4 regions of the Brenneria sp. L3-3C-1 genome follow, and region 2 is predicted to be linked to each of the others. Evidence: predicted binding sites of a transcription regulator. Region 2 holds the regulator's gene; each other region holds the start of a gene.
The links. Region 2 encodes sigma-54, which starts transcription at its own class of promoters, with help from an activator protein. Its sites were predicted from a motif close to GTTGGCACANNTTTCGCTNT; they were not measured.
Positions count from the first base shown of each region.

Region 1 (2,208 bases), on a different contig from region 2:
GTCGCAATGGCGCGCAGTATGACTATTACAACAGCATTATCGTGCTGGGTGACCAAACCCCGTACCGCTACCCGACCAGTAACCGTTACAACAAACATCATCTGGTGCCGTTCGGCGAGTTTGTCCCGCTGGAGACGCTGCTGCGCCCGATCGCTCCGCTTTTCGATTTGCCGATGTCCTCTTTCAGCCGCGGCAATTATCTCCAACCACAGTTGAATGTTAACGGCTATAAGCTGACGCCAGCCATCTGTTATGAAATTATTCTGGGCCAGCAAATGCGGGATAACTTCCGTGAAGACACCGATATGCTGTTAACCATTTCGAACGACGCCTGGTTCGGTCACTCTATCGGACCGTGGCAGCACTTCCAGATGGCGCGGATGCGCGCGCTGGAATTAGGCCGCCCGTTGATTCGCGGCACCAACAATGGCGTGACCGCGGTGATCGCGCCTGACGGCGAAATCAGCGCCAGCCTGCCGCAGTTTACCCGCGCGGTACTGGATACCCGCATCGTTCCCACTTCCGGGCTTACGCCCTATGCGCGTTTCGGTTCCTGGCCGCTGTGGGCGATTAGCCTGCTCGGCGGCTTTTTCGCCATTATCTTCAGCCTGCGCCGCCGTTAGCCTCTTCTCCCCCCACTCAAGGCATGTTAACGCATGCCTTTATGCTTTCATTTTCCAAGTCACCTCCGTCGTTCCCCTTTCACGCGACGGCGGAATCGCTCAGTCGCCGACTGGTCGCGCCTTGATGCCTATCAGGTATTGTTATTAACTGGCATGTGTTTTGCTTATTTCTATTATTGTAAATGATTGTCTCAACGTTTTTTGCCGTTTCGCACTGAAAAAGCACGCTTTCAGAGCAAACGCTGCACCATGTTTGTGCATATGGACTTTATTGCCGCCATTTGGTGCGGAGTGACTCGCAAAAAACAAACATTTCGACATCAATTTATTTACAATAAGCTACTTTTTAACAGTATACATCGTTACGTCGCTCTTTAGCGGTGCATGATTTTGGTACCGCGGAAGTAGCAGAACGTCAGCATTGATTTAGCGGCACGATTTTAGCTATACAACTACAGATCCACAATTACAGCGCCATAACTACAGCAAAGGAGTTAGAACATGCAAATGCGTAAACTGGCACTATCACTGCTTCTGCTCGGCACCACAGCCAGCCTGGCGGCTCAGGCCGAAGAACTGACGGGTACGCTGAAAAAAGTAAAAGATAATGGCGTTATCGTTATCGGCCACCGTGAATCATCCGTTCCTTTTTCTTATTACGATAACCAACAAAAAGTCGTCGGTTACTCGCAGGCCTATTCGGATCAAATCGTAGAAGCCATCAAGACGAAACTGGATGCGCCTAACCTGCAAGTCAAGCTGTTGCCTATCACGTCTCAAAACCGTATTCCACTCTTGCAGAACGGAACCTTCGATCTGGAATGTGGTTCGACGACCAATAACCTGGAACGTCAGAAACAGGCCGCTTTCTCCAACACGATTTTCGTTGTCGGTACGCGTCTGTTAACTAAAAAAGACTCCGGCATTAAAGACTTCCCTGACCTGGCGGGTAAAACCGTCGTCGTCACCTCCGGCACCACCTCTGAAGTTCTGTTGAATAAGCTGAACGATGAAAAACAGTTGAAAATGCGCATCATCAGCGCCAAAGACCATGGCGACTCTTTCCGTACGCTGGAAAGCAGCCGTGCCGTGGCCTTTATGATGGATGACGCGTTGCTGGCCGGTGAACGCGCCAAAGCCAGAAATGCCGATCAGTGGGATATCGTCGGCACCGCCCAGTCGGAAGAAGCTTACGGCTGTATGTTGCGTAAAGACGATCCTCAGTTCAAACAGCTGGTCGATGAAACCATCGCTTCAGTACAAACCTCCGGTGAAGCGGAAAAATGGTTTGATCGCTGGTTCAAACAACCCATTCCGCCAAGAGATCTCAATTTGAATTTCGAACTTTCTGACGAAATGAAAGCCCTGTTCAGCGCGCCAAATGATAAGGCTTTAAACTAATTAATAATGAGAATAAGGGCAGAACGCTCTGCCCTATGATTGCTGATTCGTGGCAGGACAGACGGACATGCGCTGGTCGTTCCCCAGCGCATGTTAATGCCCAATAGATTTCGAGATGCGGGAAGACAGGCAACACGCCTGCAACTTGCAAAATAACGGGTATATCGCCGCTCATCAATCTTCG
Region 1 covers NZ_JAEMHF010000002.1:210,035-212,242, forward strand. The annotation lists gene lnt (apolipoprotein N-acyltransferase) at 1-623, shown strand, start outside; gene JG725_RS07420 (amino acid ABC transporter substrate-binding protein) at 1,125-2,024, shown strand.
Region 1: JG725_RS07420 (amino acid ABC transporter substrate-binding protein) is a predicted target of sigma-54. The motif match lies at 1,052-1,071, and genes of this name have one in related genera.

Region 2 (2,208 bases):
GGTGTTCACGAAATCGCGCAGCGGTTCCGTAATTTCGATGTGGTGTCCGGTAATGTTGAGCTGCATAGTGTCTTCCTTCTCTGTTGAGATCAAACCAGTTGTTTACGCTGGTTCGACGGTGGGATAGATAAAGACTCTCGGTATTTCGCCACGGTACGCCGCGCCACAATGATGCCCTGTTCAGAAAGCAACGTGGTCAGCTTGCTGTCGCTTAGCGGTTTGGCGGGATTTTCCGCAGCAATTAATTTTTTAACCAGTGCCCGGATAGCCGTCGACGAAGCTTCACCCCCGCTGTCGGTATTTACGTGGCTGGAGAAGAAATATTTTAGTTCAAAAATGCCGCGGGGGCTGTGCAGAAACTTTTGCGTCGTCACCCGGGAAATCGTGGATTCATGCATATCCACCACCTGGGCAATATCCGCCAGCACCATCGGTTTCATGAATTCTTCGCCCTGTTCAAAAAAATCCTGCTGCTGTTCGACAATGCAGCGGGTGACTTTGAGCAGGGTATCATTACGGCTTTCCAGGCTTTTTATTAACCAGCGCGCTTCCTGTAGATGGCTGCGGATAAACTGACCGTCGCTGTCGCTGCGCGCGCTGTTGCCCAGCGCGGCATATTGCTGATTAATCTGTAACCGCGGAACGCTGTCGGTATTCAGCTCCACCACCCAGTGTCCCTGGATTTTGCGTACCAGCACGTCGGGAATGACGTATTCGGACTCGCCGGTATTAATTGACTGCCCCGGACGGGGATCGAGGGACTGAATCAGCGCCAATGCTTCTTTCAGCGCCTCTTCTTTTAACCGTGTGGCGCGGATCAGGCTGCGGAAATCATGGTTGGCCAGCAGATCGAGATGGTCGCTGACAATCAGTCGGGCTTCGGTAAGACGAGGCGTATCGTCCGCAAACTGGGAAAGCTGAACCAGCAGACAATCGCGCAGATCGCGGGCGGCGACGCCAACGGGATCAAAACGCTGTACGCGTTTGAGCACGGCTTCCACTTCATCCAGCGTGACGTTTTCATCGCCGATGCTGTCGAGAATATCTTCCAGCGGCACGGTGAGATAACCGGTGTTGTCCACGGCATCGACGATAGAGGTGGCGATGGCGGCATCGGTATCGGAAAAAGGCGTCAGCTCGACCTGCCACATCAGGTAATCCTGAAGCGTCTGAGTGGTTTCGCCCTGGTAGATCGGCAACTCTTCATCACGATAATCGGTGCCGGTGCCCGACGGCGTGCCTGCGGAATAGATTTCGTCCCAGGTCGCGTCAAGCGGTAACTCTTCCGGCATGTCCTTGTGCTCAAGCGCTTCACCGGTATCCAGTGAATCACTGTCGGTTGTCTCGAAAGACTCTATTTCTTCATGATTGTCCGTTTGCTCTAGTAACGGATTGCTTTCCAGCGCCAATTGGATCTCTTGTTGCAGTTCAAGCGTGGACAGTTGCAACAGACGGATCGCCTGTTGTAGCTGCGGAGTCATGGCCAGTTGCTGGCTAAGCCTGAGTTGCAAACCTTGCTTCATGTAGCGCTAACTTCCTTATATTTATTTTATGTCGTCAATTAAAAAATCCTACCCTATCAGAGTCGGAAGCCTTCGCCCAGATAGACACGTTTTACCTGTTCGTCGGCCAGAATTTCCGTAGGTGAGCCGTGAGCGATTAAATGCCCCTGACTGACGATATAGGCGCGCTCACAGACATCCAGCGTTTCGCGGACGTTATGATCGGTAATCAACACGCCCAGTCCGCTGTCGCGCAGATGTTCGATTATTTTTTTTATATCAATCACCGAAATAGGATCGACGCCGGCGAAAGGCTCATCCAGCAGGATGAATTTAGGATTCGCCGCCAGCGCGCGGGCAATTTCCACCCGGCGTCTTTCGCCACCGGAAAGCGATTGTCCCAGACTATCGCGCAAATGAATAATATGGAATTCTTCCATTAGTTCATTGGCGCGATCTTCCTGCTGTTCCGAGGTCAGATCCTTGCGGATCTGTAATATCGCCATCAGATTGTCATACACGCTCAGCCGGCGAAAGATCGACGCTTCCTGCGGTAAATAGCCAATCCCGCGCAGCGCGCGATCGTGAAGAGGCAGCAGGCTGATATCTTCATCATCGATCACGATCCGCCCTGCATCGCGCGGCACGATCCCCACAACCATATAAAACGTCGTGGTTTTCCCTGCGCCGTTGGGGCCCAACAGAC
Region 2 covers NZ_JAEMHF010000004.1:219,867-222,074, reverse strand. The annotation lists gene hpf (ribosome hibernation promoting factor) at 1-66, opposite strand, end outside; gene rpoN (RNA polymerase factor sigma-54) at 90-1,523, opposite strand; gene lptB (LPS export ABC transporter ATP-binding protein) at 1,580-2,208, opposite strand, start outside.

Region 3 (2,208 bases), on a different contig from region 2:
CCAGCAGATAAGCGCCGACCAGACCCGCGACAGCGGCGTTAATATGCACGACGGTGCCGCCTGCAAAGTCCAGAGCGCCATCGGCCGCCAGATAACCGCCACCCCATACCATATGGGTCATCGGCAGGTAGGAGAAAGTCAGCCACAGCGCAACAAAGATCAGCACCGCAGAGAAACGGATACGCTCAGCAATGGCTCCCACAATCAGCGCCACAGTGATACAGGCGAAAGAAGCCTGATAAGCCACATGAACATACTGATAAAATGTTCCGGTGATCGAATCAATGGTAATACCGTTCAACATGAAGTTGGAAAAACCGCCAAAGAAAGCGTTACCTTCACTGAAAGCCAGGCTATAGCCGTAGACGACCCATAGAATACAAACCAGCGCAAAAGAAATTATCACCTGAGACAGCATGGAAAGCACGTTCTTGGAACGAATCAGACCGCCATAAAACAGGGCAATTCCAGGTATAGTCATAAACAGTACCAACGCGGTACAAATCATAATAAACGCATTATCTGCTTTATCGATCGTTGGTGCGGCAGCCATCGCCCAGGACGGGAGCAAAGCAGCCACACCAAGACCTAATGAGGAGACAAGTTTTTTCATTTTCATCCATCCCTATTTACGAATCTAAGTCAGGCGTTAAAGTGCGGCTTCGTCGGTTTCGCCGGTACGAATACGAATAACTCTTTGTAATTCAGCGACAAAAATCTTACCATCGCCAATTTTTCCGGTATAGGCCGCTTTACTGATCACATCAATAACCTCATCCAGTTGATCATCAGCAATCGCGATATCAATTTTTACTTTTGGCAAAAAGTTAACGCTGTATTCCGCGCCACGATACAACTCAGCGTGCCCTTTCTGACGTCCAAATCCTTTCACTTCAGTGACCGTGAGTCCCTGAATGCCGACGGAAGATAAGGCTTCGCGCACATCTTCCAGCTTGAATGGTTTTATCACCACAGTAACCAGTTTCATTCATCATCCCCCTAACCGTTAAGTTCAGACTTACGTCCGCTGCTATCTCGGATTACGATCGTTTCGAATTATCTTCACGCAATGATTAAAGCAAAGGGTGTGCCATAAATGATTTATCTTACGGATATCAAGGAACCGAACGTGGTTCAGGTCTGTTGATGGCGAGAAAAGACTCTCCGGAGAAAAAAAATCAAATAAAGCGGCGCACGCATCGCACCACTTAGGTGCAATACGCGTAATTTTAGTGCATGGCGGCTAAAAACAGAATGAATATGCTTAGTGATGGTGCGAAGCAACGAACAGCCCGCGGCCTGTGGTTGTACTTATAGGTGCATCCCGATCACGACACCGGAGCAGACTCATGGGTAACCGCCGCCGCCAGTTCCTCTCCCGCCAGTTGCAACTGATACATCTGGTAATAACGTCCCTGCTGGCGCAACAACTGCTCGTGCGTGCCTTGTTCGACGGTTTGTCCATGATGGAGCACCATAATCGTGTCGGCCTCGACAATCGTCGATAAGCGATGAGCGATAACAATCAGCGTGGTTTGCGCCCGTATGATGTTTAACGCCTTTTGCACCGCCTGTTCCGTTCCGGAATCAATGTTCGCGGTTGCTTCATCCAGGATCAGGATCTTGGGGGTTTGCACCAGCACCCTGGCGATCGCCAACAGCTGTTTCTGCCCGGTGGACAAATTGTTCCCCTGCTCCCCAACGTGAGTATGGAGCCCGTCAGGAAACGAACGCACCAGATCGGATAGCTGCACAATATCGAGCACTCGCCATACGTCGTCTTCACTGATATCACGGCCCAACGTAACATTGGTATACATAGACTCAGCCAGCACCACGGGATCCTGCTGCACCATCGCGATGCTCTGGCGTAACGCCTGATGCGATAAGGTCGGCAACGGACGCCCATCCAGAAGAATTTCACCTTTATCCGGCGAGTAATATCCCATCAACAGGCTGGCCAGCGTACTTTTGCCGCTGCCGGTATGCCCGACCAGCGCAACAAACCCCCGGGCCGGTATAGTCAGTGAGATATGTTGCAGGACGTTTTTGTCCGTACCGTAAGAAAAGGAAACATCATTAATCTCGACGCGCCCCTGGGTAAGCGGCCGCGCGTCGCCGCCATAGCCTTGCTTCGCCCCGTCCATCAGTTCGAAGATCCGTTCACCGGCGACCACCGCCTGTTGCAACATCGACTGCTGGGTGGTC
Region 3 covers NZ_JAEMHF010000002.1:334,790-336,997, forward strand. The annotation lists gene amtB (ammonium transporter AmtB) at 1-613, opposite strand, end outside; gene glnK (P-II family nitrogen regulator) at 650-988, opposite strand; gene JG725_RS07995 (SmdB family multidrug efflux ABC transporter permease/ATP-binding protein) at 1,329-2,208, opposite strand, start outside.
Region 3: glnK (P-II family nitrogen regulator) is a predicted target of sigma-54. The motif match lies at 1,076-1,095, and genes of this name have one in related genera.

Region 4 (2,208 bases), on a different contig from region 2:
CCAGCGAACCTGCAACCGTTGGGATTTCGCTCGCTTCTTCCGGCGGCAAATCGTACAGGTTCTTATCCATCGCATCGCCAGGATGGATCTTGTTGATGATCCCGTCCAGGCCGGCCATCAGCAGCGCAGAGAATGCCAGATACGGGTTAGCGGCCGGATCCGGGAAACGGACTTCAATACGGCGCGCTTTCGGGCTGGCAACCACCGGGATACGGATAGAGGCGGAACGGTTACGTGCGGAATAAGCCAGCATGACCGGCGCTTCGTAGCCAGGAACCAGACGCTTGTAGGAGTTGGTGCTGGGGTTGGTCAGCGCGTTGATGGCTTTCGCGTGTTTGATGATACCGCCGATATAGAACAGCGCGGTTTCAGACAGGCCGCCGTATTTGTCGCCGGAGAATAGATTGGCGCCGTTTTTGGCTAACGACATATGGCAGTGCATACCGGAACCGTTATCGCCGAACATCGGCTTAGGCATAAAGGTGGCGGTTTTGCCGAATGCGTGAGCAACGTTGTGCACCACGTATTTGTAGATCTGAATTTCGTCAGCTTTTTTGGTCATGGTGTTGAAGCGGGTAGCCACTTCGTTCTGACCAGCGGTTGCGACTTCGTGGTGATGAGCTTCAACCACCAGTCCCATTTCCTCCATGGTCAGACACATGGTGGAACGGATGTCCTGTGAAGAGTCTACCGGAGGAACAGGGAAGTAACCGCCTTTTACTCCCGGACGGTGACCTTTGTTGCCGCCTTCGTATTCTTTGCTGGAGTTCCAGGCGCCCTCGATATCATCGATAGTGACATGGGAGCCGGAGATGCTGCTGCCGAAACGAACGTCGTCAAACAGGAAAAATTCAGGTTCCGGCCCGAACAGAACGGTATCGGCAATACCGGAAGAACGCAGGAAATCTTCGGCGCGTTTGGAGATGGAACGCGGATCGCGATCGTAACCCTGCATGGTGCCGGGTTCCAGGATGTCACAACGGATGATCAGCGTGGATTCTTCAAAGAACGGATCGATGACCGCAGTGCTGGCATCCGGCATCAATACCATGTCGGATTCGTTAATGCCTTTCCAGCCGCCAATCGAGGAACCATCAAACATTTTGCCTTCTTCAAAGAAATCGGCATTAACTTGGTGAGCCGGAATGGTGACGTGCTGTTCTTTGCCTTTGGTATCGGTGAAGCGCAAATCAACAAACTTCACTTCATGTTCATTCAGCATCGTCAAAACATGTTCTGCGGACATACTTGGTTCTCCCGATTGTCATTTATCGTCGTGGAACGAATATCGTTGTGGATTGATGTTGTTACCGTGAGTAGACTAAAGCTAAAAGTGTGCCAACTTTTTAAATTAGTGCGATGTGTTGCCCTTTGGGGCTTTCCTTATCAAAACCCGCTGCACCATTATAGCAGATGGCACCAAAATGGTGCTTTATGGGTGAATGTGTGCACTAATATGGTGCGCAGGTGCCAACTTGTAGCGCTTTTGCACCGTGAAAGGGATCACAAAGTAAGCAGCATCAGGTTGTTTATCATAGATGCTTGTGATCTTGTTTAGTCCCTCGATTAATACGTGTACAATAGCGCGCTATTTCTAAATGCCTGAGGCAAAGCTGTGATCGAAAATTTGCGTAACATCGCCATTATTGCGCACGTTGACCATGGGAAAACCACCCTGGTTGATAAGTTGTTGCAACAATCCGGAACTTTCGGAGAACGCACTGAAGCAACCGAACGTGTAATGGACTCCAACGATTTGGAGAAAGAGCGTGGAATTACCATCCTCGCCAAAAATACCGCCATTAATTGGAAAGACTACCGTATTAACATCGTGGATACACCGGGACACGCCGACTTTGGCGGTGAGGTTGAACGTGTTATGTCGATGGTCGACTCGGTGCTGTTAGTCGTTGATGCAATGGATGGCCCGATGCCGCAGACCCGTTTCGTGACCAAAAAAGCATTCGCTAATGGTCTGAAACCGATCGTGGTAATCAACAAGGTCGACCGCCCCGGCGCGCGTCCAGACTGGGTTGTCGATCAGGTGTTCGACCTGTTCGTGAACCTGGACGCCACCGATGAACAACTCGATTTCCCCATTATCTACGCGTCGGCGCTGATGGGGATCGCGGGTAACGATCACAATGATATGGCGGAAGATATGACCCCGCTGTATCAGGCGATCGTCGACCATGTTTCCGCGCCGAA
Region 4 covers NZ_JAEMHF010000009.1:15,351-17,558, forward strand. The annotation lists gene glnA (glutamate--ammonia ligase) at 1-1,246, opposite strand, end outside; gene typA (ribosome-dependent GTPase TypA) at 1,616-2,208, shown strand, end outside.
Region 4: glnA (glutamate--ammonia ligase) is a predicted target of sigma-54. The motif match lies at 1,324-1,343, and genes of this name have one in related genera.